Regions from separate parts of the Paenibacillus sp. JZ16 genome, predicted to be linked through region 1. Evidence: a T-box and tRNA genes for the amino acid it is inferred to sense, from the RefSeq annotation. Region 1 holds a T-box; the other holds one or more tRNA genes.

Evidence for each region. The T-box of region 1 lies ahead of BJP58_RS27840 (valine--tRNA ligase). A T-box ahead of a tRNA ligase gene usually reads a tRNA of that ligase, here a tRNA-Val.
Region 2: it has a tRNA-Val gene. The T-box ahead of BJP58_RS27840 (valine--tRNA ligase) is inferred to sense a tRNA for this amino acid. The anticodon was not compared.

Annotation. Positions count from the first base shown of each region.
Region 1 is NZ_CP017659.1:6,234,346-6,244,617, forward strand. Features, by position in the region: gene hemB (porphobilinogen synthase) at 1-163, shown strand, start outside; gene hemL (glutamate-1-semialdehyde 2,1-aminomutase) at 200-1,495, shown strand; gene BJP58_RS27830 (RluA family pseudouridine synthase) at 1,492-2,400, shown strand; gene BJP58_RS27835 (LysM peptidoglycan-binding domain-containing protein) at 2,564-3,925, shown strand; T-box leader at 4,179-4,477, shown strand; gene BJP58_RS27840 (valine--tRNA ligase) at 4,589-7,258, shown strand; gene BJP58_RS27845 (bifunctional folylpolyglutamate synthase/dihydrofolate synthase) at 7,294-8,670, shown strand; gene murC (UDP-N-acetylmuramate--L-alanine ligase) at 8,677-10,053, shown strand; gene BJP58_RS27855 (SPOR domain-containing protein) at 10,266-10,272, shown strand, end outside.
Region 2 is NZ_CP017659.1:6,664,024-6,674,295, forward strand. Features, by position in the region: gene BJP58_RS29755 (ABC transporter ATP-binding protein) at 1-316, shown strand, start outside; gene BJP58_RS29760 (hypothetical protein) at 318-1,952, shown strand; gene BJP58_RS29765 (hypothetical protein) at 2,938-3,615, shown strand; gene BJP58_RS29770 (accessory gene regulator ArgB-like protein) at 3,572-4,099, shown strand; gene BJP58_RS29775 (cyclic lactone autoinducer peptide) at 4,083-4,223, shown strand; tRNA gene BJP58_RS29780 (tRNA-Val) at 4,382-4,454, opposite strand; gene BJP58_RS29785 (hypothetical protein) at 4,590-4,853, shown strand; gene BJP58_RS29790 (GNAT family N-acetyltransferase) at 5,205-5,648, shown strand; gene BJP58_RS29795 (DUF3892 domain-containing protein) at 5,737-5,970, opposite strand; gene BJP58_RS29800 (MBL fold metallo-hydrolase) at 6,033-6,770, opposite strand; gene BJP58_RS29805 (stalk domain-containing protein) at 7,021-7,575, shown strand; gene BJP58_RS29810 (DUF1292 domain-containing protein) at 7,671-7,994, shown strand; gene BJP58_RS29815 (aminotransferase class I/II-fold pyridoxal phosphate-dependent enzyme) at 8,061-9,536, opposite strand; gene BJP58_RS29820 (YktB family protein) at 9,911-10,272, opposite strand, start outside.

The DNA.
Region 1 (10,272 bases):
CAACGTGAGTGGTGAGTATTCCATGATTAAAGCGGCTGCTCAGCAGGGATGGATCAGTGAGCAGGCGATTGTGATGGAGCTGCTGACCGGGATGAAGCGTGCCGGTGCGGACATTATCATTACGTATTTCTCGAAGGACGCAGCACGCTGGATGCGCAGCTAGTAACCATTAACGATGAAAGAGTTAGGAGTGCATACGATGAGCCAAGATTTGCGAAAAGAAGATTTGTCGCGTTCTGCTTTTGAAGAAGCGAAGTTATATATTCCCGGCGGTGTCAACAGTCCGGTACGTGCGTTTAAGTCTGTTGGACTAACCCCGATTTATATCGATCGCGGAGAAGGCAGCCGGGTATATGATATCGATGGCAACAGCTTTATCGATTATGTCGGTTCCTGGGGGCCGCTGATTATGGGTCACGCGCATCCTGAGGTTGTTGAAGCGCTTCAGGAGACAGCTGCCAAGGGGACCAGCTTCGGTGCTCCAACCCTATTGGAAACGAAGATGGCGAAGCTCGTCTGTGAACGTGTGCCGTCGATCGAGGTGGTGCGGATGGTGAATTCCGGTACGGAAGCAACCATGAGCGCCATTCGTCTAGCGCGCGGATATACAGGACGCAGCAAAATCATTAAATTCGAGGGCTCCTATCATGGCCACGCCGACAGCCTTCTGATCAAAGCGGGATCGGGCATCGCAACGCTTGGACTTCCTGATAGTCCGGGTGTGCCAGAAAGCGTTGCTTCCAACACCATTGCGGTTCCTTATAACGATCTGGAATCGGTACAGCTTGCCTTCGAGCGGTTCGGCGAAGAGATTGCAGCCGTTATTGTTGAGCCCGTGGCAGGCAATATGGGCGTGGTCCCTCCGCAGCCAGGATTCCTGGAAGGTCTTCGCAAGGTCACTTCTGATTATGGCAGCGTGCTTATTTTTGACGAGGTGATGACCGGATTCCGCGTTGATCTGAACTGCGCGCAAGGCCGTTATGGCGTTACACCGGATTTGACATGCTTGGGCAAGGTGATTGGCGGCGGTCTGCCAGTCGGTGCTTATGGAGGCAAGCGTGAGCTGATGGATCAGATTGCTCCGGCAGGACCGATCTATCAAGCAGGAACGTTAAGCGGTAATCCGCTCGCCATGGCGGCTGGTTACACCACCCTGAAGCTGCTGACGCCTGCCGTCTATGAACAGCTCGAGGAGCGGGGAGCCCGTCTTCAGGCAGGATTTGAGCGTAACGCTCAGGAATTCGGTATCCCGCTTACGATTAACCGGATCGGCTCCATGGTATGTCCATTCTTCACGAATACGCCGGTCGTCAATTTTGATACTGCGAAGACTAGTGACCTGGATCGTTTCCGTCGTTATTTTGCAGCGATGGTACAAGAGGGAGTCAGCGTACCTCCTTCCCAGTTCGAGGGCATGTTTATCTCTGGCGCTCATACGGTAGAAGATATCGATGCTACCATTGAAGCCAACTACAACGCCTTCAAAAGCCTATGAGTTACGGGGGAAATTGGAGCAAACGCGGCGAATGGCTGGAGCTGACGCCGGGTAAGGCGCTATTGAGTCTGCCGGATCGGAACGAAGCCGCTGCCAAGTGGCTTATGGAAACGGTCGGTATGCCCGAGAAGCTGTATCGTAAGCTTCGTCATGAACAGGGGATACAATGGAGAGGGGATCGGCTTCGGCTGGTCCTTTTTCCTTATCGGGATTACGGCATCGAACCGAGATGGCAGGAGCTTGATGTATTGTATGAGGACGATTTTTGCCTGGTTGTGAACAAACCGGCCGGTATGGCGGTCCATCCGGACAACGAGAGCCGCGAGACGACCCTGAATCATGCGGTTGCCGCATATTACGAAGCCGAAGGCATCCATACGGCAGTCCGGCATATTCATCGGCTGGATAAGGATACAACAGGTCCCGTACTGTATGCCAAGAACGAATATGCGCAGCTAAAGCTTGACGAGGACATGCGGGAGAAGAAGATCGTCCGGATATACGCGGCTATCGTTCAGGGGAGGGTCTCTCAGGATCTGAAGAGAATCGATCTGCCGATAGGCAAAGACCGCTATCATTCAAGCCGTCGGAGAGTTTCATTAACCGGGCAGGCTGCAATCACGCATATTCTATCATCCGAGGTGTATCCGAAAGCCAGCCTGCTGCAAATTCGACTGGAAACCGGCCGGACGCATCAGATCCGGGTGCATCTAAGTCATATGGGACACCCGCTTCTGGGAGATTCCTTATACGGAGGACCAGGGGCGTTTCCGCGCCAAGCGCTGCATGGCGAACGTCTGCTATTTACTCATCCTTTCTCGGGCGAGGATATTGAGGTGAATGCACCCTGGCCTCTGGATATGTTGGAGTTAAGAGAGCGAATCATAGAGACATCGGACCGGTAAGAAAACTTGCAAGATCCTGAATGAAGCTGTAACTTTCACGCACAATTCGCAAAAAAGTCATGCTCTCCTATTTTCGGCATATAGATAAATTGAGTGGCAAAACTTAGGCTCATGCCGTGATAACAGATCACGGATAGTATATGCCAAAAAGGAGGACATTCCCGTGTTTGACCAGTCCTACGGATTGCGGTTCGATATTTACGAGCGTATTAATTTAACGGAAGATTTGCCGGGAATCGAAGAATTGGAAGAGGCGGAGTTGATCCCGCATATTCAGGTGATCAGTCAGCAGGACCAGGCTACGCTTCGGGGTCATCTGCTTCTTGCAGGCCTGTATAAAGGTGACACCGAAGCAGGAGAGACGGAGCCGCTCGAACACTGGATCCCGGTTGAAATCACGGTCCCGATGAACCGGGTATCATCATTGGATGACATCGCGGTCGAGATCGAGAATTTTGACGTGGATTTGTTATCCAAACGCAGCTTGAACATTACAGGGGTTCTGTCGCTCAAAGGAATTCAGGCGGCGGCTCCGGGAGCCCGTGACCAAGTATGGGCCAATGAGGAATTCACAGTGGTACATGCTCCTGAAGCGACTGATTTGTATTCGAACGGGGAGCAGCAGTTCGCAGCCAACCCGTACGACCAGCTTCATGGCAGCGGAGCTCATACAGACGCTAACTCACCTTCTCCTTCTTACTTCAACGAGGCTCAGACCAGAGCCCAAGAGTTCGGGACGGATGCGCGCACACAGCAGTATCTGGCATCCTGGGCACAGTATGAGAACCAAACACGGGATTCACAGGACTCAGCAGACAGCACCATTAGCATTTCTAATTCGCCTGAAGCTCGGGATACGGTCGAATATGCCTTACATAATGAGACGGAAGCTCAGGCAGCTGAGTCGTCGATTCCAAGTGTATGGCAATTCGAACGGGCTTCGGTCCAGCCCGAGCCGGAGCAAGAAGATCCAGCAGCCGGTTTTCCGGGTGTCATTGAGCGTAAGGGTGAAGAAGTGGAAGCCGTTCCGGTACTGGAATCACCGGAAACGGAGGAAGTGCAGCCTGTTTTTGCTGAGGAAGAATTCCCTTCGGAGGATATGGATGATATAACGGAAGAGGTTTCCATTAAAGCCGAAGAGGTTCCGACCAAGCCGGAGTTAAAGGTGGCCTTCAACACGAAGAACAGCAGCACAACCAGCGCATCGGGCGTAGGCTTCTCTTCGTTGCTTCAATCGAGCAGAACGGTTCAGGATCAGGATCAAGCCGCTCGGGACGAGGAAGAAGAGACGGAGGAATTGGTTGACTCCGCAACGGCCGAGGACGTGGAGTGGAAGAGTCTGTTCCTGGGTAACCGCCGTGAGGAAACGCCTTTCCGCAAGGTCCGGATGTGCATTGTGCAGCGTGAGGAGACACTCGACGTGATTGCCGAGCGTTATCAACTGACGCCGCGAGAGCTTTTGTTATATAACCGCATGTCCGAGCAGAATGTGGAAGAAGGCCAGGTATTATACATTCCCCAGTAATCAGCGGAGGAAGCGATCGCGTAAGAACAAGCAGGTCAAGGTAGGATATCCTTGGCCTGTTTTTTGTGTTTGGCGGGGAGTCGGTTAGAAGAAGAGGGGAGTCGGACGAGCCGGGGCTTCTTTTTACAATGTATTAGCATTAATTTGGATAGACAGGTATGATGTCTAAATCGTTCGGAAACACTCGAAATATTGACTATATGCAACAACCACGGTATATTTGAATAGTATATGTACAGGTATTCCTAAAGCTAGAACAACGTTGAACGGGAAGAGTAGGAAGGTATGGCCTTCAGAGAGCGGAATTGCTATTATGCGCTGTGAGATTCCGCAGGAACCAGCTTGCCGAAGTCGCCCCGGAGTTGCGGACTTGAGATAGAGTAGGATCGATCGCTACCCTGGTTAGAGTTCGCCGGCCGCAGCCGTTATCTGTGTAAAGTGTCGTGCTTGATCGCAGGCCTTTCATGTTCTTCATGGGAGGACTCGATTCATGAATGATTATAAGCACGAAACAAAGGTGGTACCGCGAGAGAACAGTCTTTCGTCCTTTGAGGACGAAGGGCTTTTTTTGTTTCACGCAAACATGGATATCCATTGCCACGCCCGGAGGCTAAAACGTTACGGGTTGGCAAAACTGATTAACAGTATCGGAGGTACGAAAATATGGATCAAAAACAAAACCAATCCCAGTTAGACATGCCGACGACGTATGATCCGAAGGCAGCCGAACAAAAATGGTATCCGTACTGGAAGGAAGGCGGCTTCTTTGAAGCTGGCAAACGACCGGACGCGGAGCCGTATACGATTGTTATTCCTCCACCAAACGTTACGGGAATGCTTCACATCGGCCATGCCCTTGACTTTACGCTGCAGGATATCCTGATTCGCGTAAAGCGGATGCAGGGCTATGATGCGTTGTGGCTGCCGGGTTCTGACCATGCGGGCATCGCCACGCAAACCAAGGTTGAGCAGAAGCTTCGCGAAGAAGGCGTTACCCGCTACGATCTGGGACGTGAAAAATTCCTGGAGAAAGTGTGGGAGTGGAAGGATCTATATGCGAATACGATCCGTGACCAATGGTCCAAGATCGGCCTGTCCCTCGATTACTCCAGAGAGCGTTTCACGCTCGACGAGGGGTTGTCGGAAGCGGTTCGGGAAGTATTCGTCAAGCTCTATGATAAGGGGCTTATATATCGCGGCAAACGCATTATCAACTGGGACCCGGCTGCTCGCACGGCTTTGTCCGATATCGAAGTGGAGTACAAAGAGGTCAACGGCCATTTGTACCACTTGCAATACCCGCTCAAAGACGGCAGCGGCTCCATTACCGTAGCAACCACCCGCCCGGAGACCATGCTTGGCGATACGGCGGTAGCCGTTCATCCGGAAGATGAGCGCTATAAAGACATGATCGGCAAGACATTGGTCCTGCCTATTGTCGGCCGAGAAATTCCGGTTATTGCCGATGAGTACGTGGAGAAGGATTTCGGCAGCGGAGCGGTTAAAATTACGCCGGCCCATGATCCGAATGACTTCGAAATGGGTCTGAGACATGATCTGCCGCAAATCACCGTGATGGATGAATCCGGGACGATGAATGAATTTGCCGGCAAGTACCAGGGTCTTGACCGAGCAGAATGCCGCAAGCAGATCGTAAGCGACATGAAGGAATCGGGCGTGCTGCTTCGCATCGAAGATCATGTTCATCAGGTTGGCCATAGCGAAAGATCCGGCGCCGTTGTCGAGCCGTATCTGTCGACGCAGTGGTTTGTTAAGATGCAGCCGCTTGCGGAAGCAGCCGTTACTGCGCAGAAATCCGGCAAGGGCGTTAATTTCGTGCCTGACCGGTTCGAGAGAACCTACCTGCATTGGATGGAGAATGTGCGCGATTGGTGCATCTCTCGTCAATTGTGGTGGGGCCACCGGATTCCGGCCTGGTATTCCGAATCCACGGGCGAAGTGGTTGTTGCCATGAATGAAGAGGAAGCGCGCGCGAAGCTTGGCAAGGACGATCTGAGACAGGATGAGGACGTGCTGGATACCTGGTTCAGCTCGGCATTGTGGCCGTTCTCGACCATGGGCTGGCCGAATCTGGACAGTGAGGATTTCAAACGTTATTATCCGACAAGCGTTCTCGTAACGGGGTATGATATTATTCCGTTCTGGGTTTCGCGGATGATTTTCCAAGGGCTTGAATTTACGGATCAAATGCCGTTCAAAGATACGCTTATCCATGGTCTGGTTCGGGATAGCGAAGGCCGCAAGATGTCCAAGTCGCTCGGCAATGGTATCGATCCGCTCGAGGTTATCGAACAGTATGGCGCAGATGCCATGCGTTATATGATATCGACCGGCAGTACGCCGGGTCAGGATCTTCGATTCCGCTGGGAACGTGTGGAACAAGCGCGTAACTTCGCGAACAAGATCTGGAATGCGTCACGTTTTGCACTCATGAATCTGGAGGGCTTCACGGCGGCGGATATCGACATTTCCGGAGAGCTGGGAACGGCCGACCGTTGGATTTTGCATCGTCTGAACGAAACTTCCCGCGACATTACGCGTCTAATTGATGCCTACGAATTTGGCGAGACCGGTCGACTGCTCTACAATTTCATCTGGGATGATCTGTGTGACTGGTATATTGAATTTGCTAAGCTGTCCCTGTACGGCGAGGATCAAGCGGCCAAGAGAAAGACGCAGTCGGTGCTTGCCTATGTGCTGGACCGCACGATGCGCTTGATCCACCCGTTCATGCCGTTCATCTCCGAAGAGATCTGGCAGCATTTGCCGCATGAAGGAGAGACGGTGATGCTGGCTTCATGGCCGACCTATGATGAAGCATTTGAGAATGCGGAAGCCGTTACCGAAATGAACCTGCTGATGGATGTCATCCGTGCTGTACGTAACATCCGGGCGGAAGTAAACGTACCGATGAGCAAAAAAGTAGAACTCCAGTTGAAGCCGGTAAGCGAGCAAATTGCCGGCATCATCGATCGCAATGCGGATTATATTCGCCGCTTCTGCAACACGTCGGAGTATCAATCCTCCCTTGCGCTTGAGGCGCCGGATAAGGCGATGACCGCCGTGGTAACAGGTGTTGAAATGTATCTGCCGCTTGCCGGGTTGATCGATATCGCTCAGGAGATCACGCGTCTGGAGAAGGAAATTCAGCACTTGAACAGCGAAGTCGAGCGTGTGGAGAAGAAGCTGAACAATCCAGGTTTCGTATCGAAAGCACCTGAAAAGGTGATTGAAGAAGAACGGGCGAAGCTTGCGGATTACTCGGACAAACGCAGTAAAGTGATTGCGCGCATCGAAGAACTGAGAGGCTAAAGGGCAAGATGAATCTGGACCAGAAGGTGAGAACGATGGTTGATCATTCGGAAGCTGCAGTGGCAGCTCCGTTCCATACCTATGAGGAAGCGGTAGCTTGGATCAACGGGCTGATTCCGTTTGGAATCCGCCCGGGCATGGATAGAATTCAGCGATTGATGGAGCTTCTCGGCCATCCGGAGCGGCGGTTAAAATTTATTCACGTGGCCGGAACGAATGGAAAAGGCTCCACATGCGCTTTTTTAACAAAGGTTCTGCTTCAAGGGGGATTCACGGTTGGCACCTACACGTCTCCCTATATTACGAAGTTTACCAATCGGTTTCAGTATAACGGCGAGGACATATCGGAAGAGACGCTGCTTGAACTGGCTAATCGCTTAGAGCCGCTTGTAGCCGAAATTGCGGGTTCCGGGCTCGGATCGCCCACTATGTTTGAGGTGTCCACCGCCCTTGCGATACTGTATTACGCCGAGGTATCTTATCCGGACGTGGTGGTATGGGAGACGGGACTTGGCGGTCGTCTGGACGTGACCAATATCGTTCATCCAATCATTTCGGTGATCACGAATATCGGAATGGACCATACCGACGTTCTGGGTGATACCATTCAGGAGATCGCCACGGAAAAGGCTGGCATTATCAAGCCTGGAGTTCCTGTGGTGAGCACGGTAACTCAGCCGGAAGCTGTCGATATTCTGAAACAAACGGTAGCCAAAAACCGTACAAGTCTGTATCTCGTAGATGAACAGTTCTCCTATGAGCGTCTGCGTGGGAACGAAGAAAGCCAGACTTTCCGTTTTAAGGGTCCGTTCCGGGACATGGATCTGGACATCTCGATGCAGGGTGAGCACCAATGCGCCAATGCCGCGCTTGCGATGATGACGCTGGAAGTGCTTCGCCAGTATATGGCTTTCATCGTGGATGATGAAGAATTGCGGAGAGGGTTTAAGGATACTTTCTGGGCGGGAAGACTGGAACAAGTGCAGTCCTCCCCGCGGATTGTTCTCGATGGTGCGCACAACCCCGAAGGGGCTGAAACCTTGGCCAAAAGCTTGCAGCAGATCTATAAGTATCGGAAACTGAACTTAATGATGGGAATGCTGGCAAATAAGCATCATGAATCGTATTTGCAGCATATACTGCCAATAGTGGATACGCTTATCCTGACTGAACCGGATTTCCGGAAGAAACTGGACGCCAAGGCGCTTGGTGACATCGTAGAGCAGGTAAGGGAGAAATACGCCAAACATACACTGCAAATCATCATAGAACCAAATTGGAAAAACGCACTTGAAGAGTTGAAGTCACGGACGGAAGCGGAGGATCTTGGGGTGGTGTCGGGCACGTTGTACCTGATTGCCGACGTGCGTTCCAACCTCCTGGGCCTTTCCGATTCTGAAAAAGGTTGGTGATATCTGTTGAATACATCGGAACATGTTCATTTTATAGGAATTGGCGGCTACGGGATGAGCGCCATTGCAAGAGTTATGCTGGAGATGGGTTATAAAGTCACGGGTTCTGACGTGGCATCGCAAGAATTGACAGAAAAGCTGGCGGCCAAGGGCGCCAAAATATACATTGGACATACCGCCGAGCAAGTCCAGGGCGCGGACCTTGTGGTTTACTCGACGGCATTGTCCCAAGACAACGTGGAGCGGGTCGAGGCAGAGAAGCTGAACATTCCTGTCCTTCACCGTGCGCAGATGCTGGCGCGTCTTCTGAACGAACGCAAAGGGGTTGCCGTAGCGGGTGCGCATGGTAAGACAACCACTTCATCGATGATTGCGCTCGTAATGGAAGAATGCGGCGTCGATCCGACGTTTATTATCGGCGGGGAAATCATGAACGTTGGCACGAATGCCAAAGCTGGTGAAGGCGAGCACGTGGTGGCCGAAGCGGACGAGAGTGACGGTTCATTCCTTCAGTACCACCCTTGGCTCGGCGTTGTTCTGAATATTGAGGCCGATCACTTGGAGAATTACGAAGGGGATTTCAATCGTCTCAAGGCAGCATATGTACAATTCCTGAGCCAAATCAAGGCAGACGGTACGGCCGTGGTTTGCGCCGACGATAACAACATTCAGGCGATTTTGCCTGACCTAAAATGCAATGTGACCACATACGGCATTCATGCGGATGCAGAGTATACGGCAACGAATCTGGTGCTCGGCGACCGTCACGTCAGCTTCACGATGCTTCATAACGGCATGGAGCTGGGTACCGTTGAATTGTCCGTACCGGGTAAACACAATGTCTACAACGCCATGGCTACGGTGATTTGCTGCTTGAAAGGCGGAATCTCGTTCGAAGCGATTGTAGAGGCCATCGTCAAGTTCAACGGAGCTAAGCGCCGCTTCCAGGTGCTGGGCGAAGCTGAAGGCATTCTGGTGATTGACGACTATGCGCATCATCCGACGGAGATCGAGGCTACGATCAGTGCCGCCAAAGCTACAGGCAAACGGATTATTGCCGTATTCCAGCCGCAGCGGTATTCGAGGACCTTTTTCCTTCTGGATGCGTTTAGCCGCGCATTCGGGGAAGCGGACGAGGTGATCATTACCGATATTTATTCTCCTGCCGGCGAGAAGCAGATCGAGGGTATCAGTTCCGGTAAGCTGGTGGAGCTGATTGTCCAGAACAGCAATGCCGGTGCCCGCTATTTGCCTACCAAAGAAGATGTCCTGAGCGATCTCAAAGGTCGCGTAAAAGAAGGCGATCTGGTTCTGACGATGGGTGCGGGCGATATTTGGAAGGTCGGCGCTGCTTTAGCGGAGTCTATTAAAGGCAAGAAGTAAATGGATTGCAAGCATGCTTTGCTGCTTCGATGCAGCAGGGGATTGCATGGGCTTTTGTCTTCGAACGGAGGCAAGCAGCGGATCGATAAGTAGAATACAGGCTGATCAAGATACTTTCTTGATCAGCCTGTTTGTTTTGTTTTTCGCACACTCATAAGTTGCCAAGCTTGATCATATAGCTAGGTGTAGAAGGACAAGTGAGGTGTGTGGATATGAATA
Region 2 (10,272 bases), 430 kb from region 1:
TCTATTGTTTCTGGATGAGCCCTTAAGCGGGCTGGATGCGAACAGCGTGATGGTGGTCAAGGAAGTTTTGGCTCAACTCTCGGCCCAGGGCAAGACGATTTTTTATTCCTCACATATTATGGACGTCGTTGAGAAAATCAGCAGCCGGATCATCCTGCTTGCTGACAGCCGGGTAGTGGCAGACGGAACGTTCAAAGAATTACAACAGCATTCCCATGAGGGGTCCCTGGAAGAAGTGTTTAATCAGCTGACGGGGTTCCATGACCATGCCCGTATTGCGGAACGGTTCGTATCGATCATTCGGGAGGGAAGTTGATATGGGGGGATTGGAATCATCGTTTCGAATGCTGAAGATACTGGATCGCTTTCAGGGAATTATTTCGAGAATGGGTGTCGACTATGCAACCCTGCGCAGGATCCTCCATGTCAAATTGCTGATGGATTCGAGGCGTGCACCTGTCATATTATCTTCAAGCAACAGGAAGAAAGAAGAAGAGCAGGACAAGAACCTGTTTGTCAGCTCCCTCTGGCTGTACGGCTTAATCGGGCTTGTCCTGACGCCGTTTGTGTTCTGGAGCGATCCGGAATATTTAATGCCGATGAGCATCCTGTCTGCGATCCTAATGTTCTTGATCATGAGCTCCATGATTTCAGATTTCTCTTCCGTGCTCCTTGATGTGCGCGACCGCAGCATTTTGATGACAAAGCCGATCGACGGTCGTACGGTCGGGTTGGCGAGATCGATTCATGCTGGAATTTACTTGCTGCTGCTTACCGGGGCGCTCTCAGCAGGCTCACTGGTCGTAGGATTGATCAAGCATGGCGTGCTGTTCTTTCTGATCTATATCCTGGAGTTAATTCTGATGAATATGCTCATTCTGGTGAGCACTTCCTTGGTTTATCTGTTGCTGCTTAAGTATTGGGATGGAGAGAAACTGAAGGATCTGATCAATTATGTACAGATTGGACTTTCCGCCGCGCTGGCCATTGGCTATCAGTTTGTGATCCGTTCCTTTGATCTGATTGATTTCAATTTGGTATTTACGCCGGCCTGGTGGCAGATTCTGCTTCCGCCGGTGTGGTTTGCGGCTCCATATGAGTGGCTGTTTGGCGAGGGGAGCGGGTGGCTGACCGTTCTCTCGTTGCTGGCTGTACTGGTACCGATTGTGCTTATGATCGTTTATGTCCGTTATATTCCTTCTTTCGAGCAGCATCTGGAGAAGCTGGCTCACAGCGATGCGGGAAAAGGGCGGGAGCGCGGGCGATTGGACAGATTCTTGGCCAAATTGGTATGCCGGTCGCGCACGGAGCAGGCTTGTTTCCGATTATCTTCCAGCATGCTGAAGAATGAGAGAGAATTTAAGTTTAAAGTGTATCCAACACTCGGATTGTCCGTGTTACTGCCTTATTTATTTTTTGTCTCCACAATCCGCAACTCCTCATTGACCGAAATCAGCCAGGGATCGTCGTACTATGTACTGCACACGATGCTTATTATGATTGTAACGGTCGTTATGATGCTGAAATTCTCCGGCAAGCCCAAAGCCTTCTGGCTATTTGGCGCAGCCCCGATGCCAAGCATGAATCCATTATACCAAGGGGCGTTAAAGGCTTTTGCGGTCAGAATGTTCCTGCCGCTCTTCACTGTGAACGCGGTCATATTCCTGATTCTGTTCGGAAGCCGGATTATCCCGGATGTTCTCATCGTATTCCTTACCGGCTTGGTGTTGATTCCTTTATCAGCCAAGGCAATTCTGCGCACTCCACCGTTCTCTCAGGCGTTTAATATGGCTCAGCAGAAAGACGGCTGGTGGGTGCTGCTTTTCTTCATTGTAGTGGGCGGATTATGCGGTTTGCATTATGCAAGCAGCATGCTTCCCTATGGCATGTTAGCATATATCCTCATGCTGCTCGTTGCGAATGGATTGGCATGGACCAAGCTGTATAAGTGAATCGGGGAATGACAGGAAGAGGAGGGGAAGATGAAGCGGATTACGCTAAGAGGATAAAATATGGACCAGCTGCCGGGTAAAGAACCATACCGGGTGCAGGGTTATGTGAATTAGATCGGGCAGAGAGGAAGGATCAAGACTAATTCCCCAGTCTCCTTCGCTCCACCCGGATAGCATGGATGGAGGCCCGGGTGCTTCCAAATTATAGGTTTCCCGTAATCGATTTATTGTTTCTTGGTTGAGCGAGCTGTTGTCTTCCCCGTAGGTTGTATGTGGTCCGAATGTTAGTAAAAGAACGATTAGGCATAATAAAGTCTTGTTTCGCAATGTTATATTCTCCTTAGGAAAGGCACCCGAGATGGATGCCTCTTCTTTCATTTTTTAGATTGTAAATGCTTGAACAGGAACGTAGGTTCGTATATAATAGAGATATAGCAAATTAACTTCCTAATTCACTCTTCACTTCATAGATCCATGATGGATTCCCCCACTTATGTATTTAATTACCTGTTGTTATGCCTTCCGGGCCTTATATAATCAACTTAGATGATGTCAGGATGTTAATATAGAGGAACTGAGTATTCTGGCTTAGTCATTTTCGCAAGGTCGTGGATTCTTGATAACTAGTGCTTGATTTTCGTTTGGTATATGGATTGGACGGTGCAGCGATTTAATTTCGTATTGGTGTATAAGAAGTTCTAAGCTGTTCTTTTTTAGAATTTTTGGGCCAATCCGGAGACATACACGACGTTAATGTTTTTGCATTTTCCATCACAGTTTCCAGACATATAAGAAGTGGCAGGCGCCATCGGAATTGACCTCAAGAACACGCATCATTTAGGACGACTCGATAGAAACTGAGGGTCTGTTGTCGGTATACCGTTTATTTATGGACGTTATAACCATCAATGTAATCAGGATAAATCGAGAATTGGCGTAGTACACATTTTAACCATTTCTTATGGTGTAGGGAGGAAATCTTTGAATGGAAGTTATTTGGTTTATGTTGTTTTCAACATTTGAAACACTGGCTATTTATTCGCTAATCATGACATTGCTTAGATTCAAGACGACAGAGTACATATGGCAGGCGTTGATTGTCATGATCCTTGCCAACTTACAAAGTTTCATCATGCGCAACGAACTTCAATTGGATTTTCTAGCCCCTCTCATTACCGTGTTAATCTTCGTTTTCTTATTCTCAGCCATTATTAAGATCCCGGTTATCTGGTCGGCGATCTGCACCATTCTGGGTTATATGTTTTATGCGTTAATTCAAACGGCATATCTGACAACGATATTCGGATCAATCGACTCCATTCAGACCGATCATGCCAATGGTTATATTCTTCAAATCCTCTCAGGTGCGACAGGACTATTGATATCCTGGGTTATGTACAGGTTTGGTATTGGGTTTAAGTACGATCTGGAAAAGCTGCGCATTAAATTTGAACATGTTCTATTGATCACGTTGATTATCGTGGTGTTGATATTAATTGCAATTCTATTTTACCTTAATCGTTTATGGCTGCACCTTCTCTTCTTTGGAATAACATTTGGAATCTTCTTGTATTATGCCATCAATACAGAGGAGCGGGAATCTTATGATCATAGAAGGCTTGTCAAAGTGGATAGCGGAGGGGATCAAACGCCAGGTACCTGACCATAAGTCCTCTGTTTCTGTTCTGAAACATGCGATCACCATCATTTTAAACGTATTATGTATTGTGGTCTTCACGCTGCTTATCTCTATTTTTACAGGTAACATGAAGCAGGCTGTGATAGCCTTGGTGGGTTTTGCGGTACTAAGGCAATTTTCCGGAGGATATCATCTTAAGACGGGGGCAGGCTGTATTGCATTCACGACAGCGCTATTCACTCTGGTGTCTTTTGCGGATATGGGGAATGCAAGCATTCTCGTAATTACTGCTCTCAGTCTGTTGCTGGTGATGCTGTTCGCTCCCAGCCGAATTGAGAAGCAGTCCCGTATACCGAGGAAACATTACGTAAAACTTCGCTTGATTAGCTGTTTCATCGTTATGTTTAACTTTGGACTCCAGTCCCCAACATTGGCTGTCATATTTTTGGTCCAGGCTATCAGTTTAATACGCTGGAAAGGAGGACAAGCTCATGTTATGGATCCATAGGATTAGACATCGGTTGTTTTCGTTTATCGCATCTGCTCTGACGTTGGTAGCTGTTTTTGTAGTTAATACTGCAAGTCCCGTTTTTGTATATAGCGGAGAGACGCCGGAAGAACTGTTAAAGTAAGTCTTGATCCTTCGAAAGGGGACTGGGGTACTTAAAAATGATGGTATAAATAAAGATGAATATGTAGGTTATGGTTTCCGGTGAAATTCAGCTAGCTAGTCTAAAGAAGGAAAAAAGAAAAAACCCTTGATGCCAATGGCATCAAGGGTTTTCGGTTATGATCTGTAGTGGGCTCGAACCACTGACCCCTACCCTGTCAAGATAGTGCTCTCCCAGCTGAGCTAACAGATCATGAAATATTTAAAAAGGTAATTCATATATTACCAGCAGACAATGCGACTGTCAATGGTTTTCTCGTTATAAAAAATCACATTCCGGTTCAGACTAAATACAGCATGATTTTGCTAGTGGAGGAGCGTGAATGGTATGGCAGGTGGGAAATCCCTTCATTTCAAACGAGCCGGACTGGTGCTCTCGTTGCTGGGGGTAACTGTACTGGGCAGCGGTTGCAGTATCCCGGAGAGAACGTCGGTGCAGCTGGAGCCGCTCCATGGATCAGCAGCGCCCGTAATGCTCGATGTTTACGGCCGTTCTGTAGATCAGGATGTGTATTCCAAGCAGGGAAGCGGGGCACTGGAGCCGGTTCCGCCGATGGATTCGGTGGACACATTACGTGATCTCCAACCATAAGGGGGTGCAGCAACGATCCGTATCAGATCAGTCCTAAGAATGTCTGTATCCACTGCTCGAACAACGAGCAGTGCAAACCGTCGGCTGGCAGGCTGGCGGTTTGCTGTAAAACGGCCGATGTTATTCCTCATCCCATTTGCGGGAATAACCTTTTTTAATCGCCCAAAAGATAGGGTAGATGATAACGGCTGAGATGATAATAGCCCAAAATATCGTGGCTCCCATGCCCATAAAGGCCATGCTCCTTTCAAGAAAACGTTAGTTTATACTATACAGGAAAACGATTATTTTGTATAATATCTCGATCTGCGATATCACTTAGGAATTGATTCTACATAAAGAGGTGTTGAAATGGCAGCAGAAATCATAAATGTATCAACCGAAGAGCAATTGCAGCAGGCGTTGGATATCCGGAAGGATGTTTTCGTGCTTGAACAGAAGGTGCCGATTGACCTGGAGATTGATGAGTACGATCGTCTGGACTCCGATGCGTTTCATGTCCTGATCAAATCGGAGGGACAGTACGCGGCAACCGGACGTATCACCTATTACAATAAAGATTCCGCCAAAATGCAGCGAATTGCGGTTCGTAAGCCCTTCCGTTCCAAAGGGATTGGCCGCGTGCTGATGATGGCATTGGAAGCGCAGGCGCGTGAATTGAAGCTGCAGTATTCTGTACTGGATGCACAGGTTCAAGCGGAGGCATTTTATCGCAAGCTTGGGTATGAGACCATTTCGGACGAGCCGTTTGATGATGCGGGCATTCCCCACGTTCGTATGAAAAAAGAACTGTAGGCTTCTTACCATATATGGTGCCAATGATCCGCACTGTTTAAAAAGAAGAGACCCCGAGAATAAACTCGAGGTCTTTTTAGTCATGATTTTAAAAGTTTGGCAAATTGTCCAGGTTGTTGCTGGGATCGCCATCCGCATTGGAGCGAAGATGTTCGTCACCGTCACGCCCTCGGAATACGTTCAAGTTTTTGATTTCTTTATTCTTGGCCATTTGTTGTGCTGTCTTGTAGTCAACGACACTGCCGTTATCCAGCTTAAGTTCGATGATGTCGCCATCTCCGTTTTTACGGACGCCTATGACTTCTTGTTGTGTATTATCCATATGAATCGCCTCCCGGCATTAGTGTTCCCGGGAAACCTCATAAACTATTCATCTATACTGAACTACAATTCGTATACCCGCTGCTGCTCCACAAATTCCATGATGCCGGTCTTGCCAATGAAAGCTTCGACCTCATCGCTGTAATGCATGAGATAGGTGCGCTCCTGAATTTCTTGTGGGAGGCTAAGCAGCTCATCCAGTGTCGTATGAACCTCGCCGGGACCTTGTAGCTGACATTCATGCAGAATCACTTCACAATCCCGCTCATTCACCAATTGGTTGAGCAGTATAGGGTCGAATACCATGTCAGCACTGTAAAAAATCCGATCATTTAGATAAAGCGAATAGCTGTCCTTGCCGGGAATATGCTGCGTATGAATCAGTTCTACCGAGATGCCGGATGAAATATTGGTCTTCACTCCCGGTTTCAGAGGGTGTACGTCAAATACATCATGCAGGGAGGAGATATGTCCCTGTTGATATAAGCCGCCTTTGAGGGTGTGCTCCCATATCGGTTCCACCAGCGTCTCGGCAATATAGAGTGGGAGCTTACGGTTGTATTTCATTTTCATAATAAAAGCCAGCTCCTCAAGTCCGCCTACATGGTCAGCATGAATGTGAGTGATAAGCACAGCATCCATATCGTTAAACGTCTTATTCAGCTGATGAAGCGCTAGAGGAGCTGTAATGCCGCAGTCGATGAGAAGTGTGAAATTTCCGTCATGGATCAGTGCGTTATTGTTATAGTAGTTCTTGGCAAACGCACTGCCGGTGCCAAGCATTTGCAATTTTAGTGTCAATGGATGAAACCTCCTGATGATATGATGTGTAGTCCCCGTATGCTAATGTATATTTTAACGAATTCCATGTCGATTTACACGGATTATATGATCGAATCGGGCCTGGAATGCAGTATAATTTGTGATAAGCCCAGCTTAAAGCAAGGGGAAAAAATTTTACCACAAAGTGCAAAATTGTCCGCAACTTGTTTTTTGACATGTAGTATACACATATAACAACAAGATGAGCCAATGGAGGGAAATGATTATTATGAAATGGAAAAAAGTGATGGCATGTATGCTAGTGCTCTCTTTAATGGGTGGCAGCACCCTTTTGTTTGCAGATTCCGTCAATGAACGTGTCCGTGTTTGGCTGAACGGTCATGAATTGAAGGATGGCGGATATTTAATTGATGGCAAAACGTATGTACCGGTTCGGGAATTTGATGGGGCTGTGGATTGGAATCCCGCGAATGGACAAGTTCAAGTCATCAAGCCGAACGTGCATATTTTTCTGTTTAAAGGAGATACTGTATTCGGCAACGTGAACAAGGGGAAGTTGAAATTCAATGTTTTTAGCCAGGTCGACAGCTTAAACACCGAAATTCATTCAGTGAAAGTAGCGATTGAGGATCCCTCGGGCAATATCAAGGATATTCAATCCGAGGTTGTGAAGGACCGTAAGGATAATTTTTGGTTCCGAACCTATGATTTCACGTACGATTTTAAAACAACAGGTAAGTATTCGGTTGGTTTTTACGTGAAAGTAAAAGCGGATTCGGATTTTGTGAAAATTGCCGAAAAGGTCATTACAACGCTCAATTGACAGGCCTTTTGGCGCCCTGGTAGAAATTGACCTGAGGAAGCTATCCGTGATACGATACGAAAGTATGATAATTTAACCGAAGTGAGGTTTTTTCAATGAGTGAACACAAACATGAACACGGAGATGCTTGCGGCTGCGGTCACGATCATGACCACGACCACGAACACGAAGAGTTTGTGCTGACATTGACGGATGAAGAAGGAAAAGAAGTAGAGATGGTTCTTGTGGAGACATTTGATGTCGGCGAGAAACTTTACGCGCTTTTGCTTGAACGCGAAAATCCGGAAGCGGACGGCGTCATTCTACGTATGGAAGAAGAGAACGAGGAAATGGTTCTTTACAATATTGAGGACGAAGAAGAATGGAATGAAGTAGAGGCGGTTTACAACGAACTGGTCGCTGCTGCAAACCAGGAATAAGACTCCAAAGCAATAAACCCGGTGCGAACCTCTCGCACCGGGTTTATTGTGTTTACAGCTGACATTTTAGAATATAGGGTCCGTTTCCACGATGACTTTAACATTTTGGATGCTGCGATCCTCGGGGCCTTTAACCGGAAGGCCTACCTCGACATGATCGATAATGTAATCGATGTTTTCCTGGGAAATGACTTCGCCCGGAAGCAGGATCGGAATCCCTGGCGGGTAGACATAGATGAATTCGGCAATAATGCGTCCTGCCGATTCCTTGAAAGGCACAACTTCCGTATCTCCGTAAAATGCATCGCGAGGGATCAGCGACAACTGCGGAATTTCCGGAGTTTTCACAACCAGCTCGTTAATCTCATTCACATGCATGTATTGATTGGAAAGCTCGCGGAGCGCTGTCAGCAAAATATCGATGGTCTCCCGATTGTCCCCCGGTGTAATGAGGCACAGAATATTGTACATATCACTGAGCTCCACCTCAATATTGTAGTGATCCCGCAGCCAGTTCTCGGTTTCATATCCCGTAATGCCGAGGTGGCGCACATGGATCGTCAATTTGGTTGGATCATAGGAGTGCGTCGCCTCCCCGCCTAATATTTCTTTTCCAAAGCTGTACAAACCTTCGATTTTGTTGACTTCATCACGTGCATATTGGGCCAACTCAATCGTCCTTGCAGCCATTTCGCGTCCATGGAGCGCCAAACTGCGGCGTGAAGTATCAAGCGATGCCAGCAGGATGTAAGAGGTGGAGGTTGTGGTCAGCATGCTGATAATCGTCTGTACGCGATAAGGATTGATGTATCCGTTCTTGGTATTCACGTTCAGCACGGAACTCTGCGTCATCGAGCCGCCGAGTTTGTGGACGCTGGTCGCAGCCATATCGGCCCCCGCTTCCATGGCCGACATCGGGAGCTCTTCATGAAAATGGATCAATACACCGTGCGCCTCATCCACGAGAACGGGCACATTGTAGCTGTGAGCCAAATCCACGATTTCCTTCAGATTGGCGCTTACCCCGAAATATGTCGGGTTAATGACCAGTACGGCTTTGGCGTCAGGGTGACGTTTTAATGCCTTCCGAACCGAGCTGATGGTGATTCCGTGATCGATTCCCACATTGGAATCCTGGGCAGGCGATACGAATACAGGCTTGGCCCCGGTGAAAATGATGGCGGAGAGCACGGATTTATGGACGTTGCGCGGTACGATGATTTTATCGCCAGGCGAACATACCGACATGATCATGGTCATGATCGCTCCGCTTGTCCCTTGGACACTGAAGTAGGTGTGATCGGCACCGAATGCGTCGGCGGCCAGCTTTTGGGCTTCCTCGATGACGCCTGTAGGCTGATGCAAATCATCCAGCGGCGCAATATTAATCAAATCTATAGAAAAGGCGTTATCCCCTATAAATTCCCGAAATTCGGCGTCGGTGCCGAGGCCCTTCTTATGTCCCGGAATGTGAAATTGCACGGGGTTTTTGGCCGCATGTTCTTTAAGTGCGGTGAAGAGCGGTGTACGACTATGGTCCATGGACGTTGTCACAACCTTTCCTTATGTTTATTTTGTTATGATTTGTTGATTTCTGTTTTTATATAAACAAAATTGAGTATAGCAAAATAGGGGGGGAATGCAAGGAGATTAAACGGCTTTTTTTGCTATGTCCCATAACGCTTCAAACTTTAGACATATTAAGGAGGAGCAACAAAGATCTTCATCGTTCCTTCATTAAAATATCATCCATAAAAAAAACGTCTATCGACGTACTTTCTCAGAAGACAGATCGCGGTTAAAGGAAGTTTTTCTTCCGATTATGGAATTGTTCAGCTTCGCAGAAAATTTATAAATTCTATAATCTTAAAAAAAGAGCTGCAACAGCAGCCCTTTACATCAATATATCATGCTCATTAAAACGCCATTTTATAAAGCGGCAGCAGCGCCTCAAACGTCTCCTGCACTTTTTGCACCAGCTTGTCCCCTTCAAGCTTGACGGCTTCCTCGCGCGGGATGCGCAGTCCGCACATGACCTCAGCCTTTTTCACCTGCTTCAGTTTCTCAATCAGGCGCGTGAAATCCTCCTCGCTCATATCCTGATGAGGGGTGCCAGACGGGTTCATGTGATCCATGGACCAGTAAAAATTTTTAGGCAGTGCCTTCGCTGTTTTCTTCAGCTTGGCTTCCAGGTTGCCGGCAAACACGGTCTTGTTGGGGCTTTCGTAAATAATCGCGAAGATGACAAACAGATGGGTTCCGAACATGCCCACCTCAA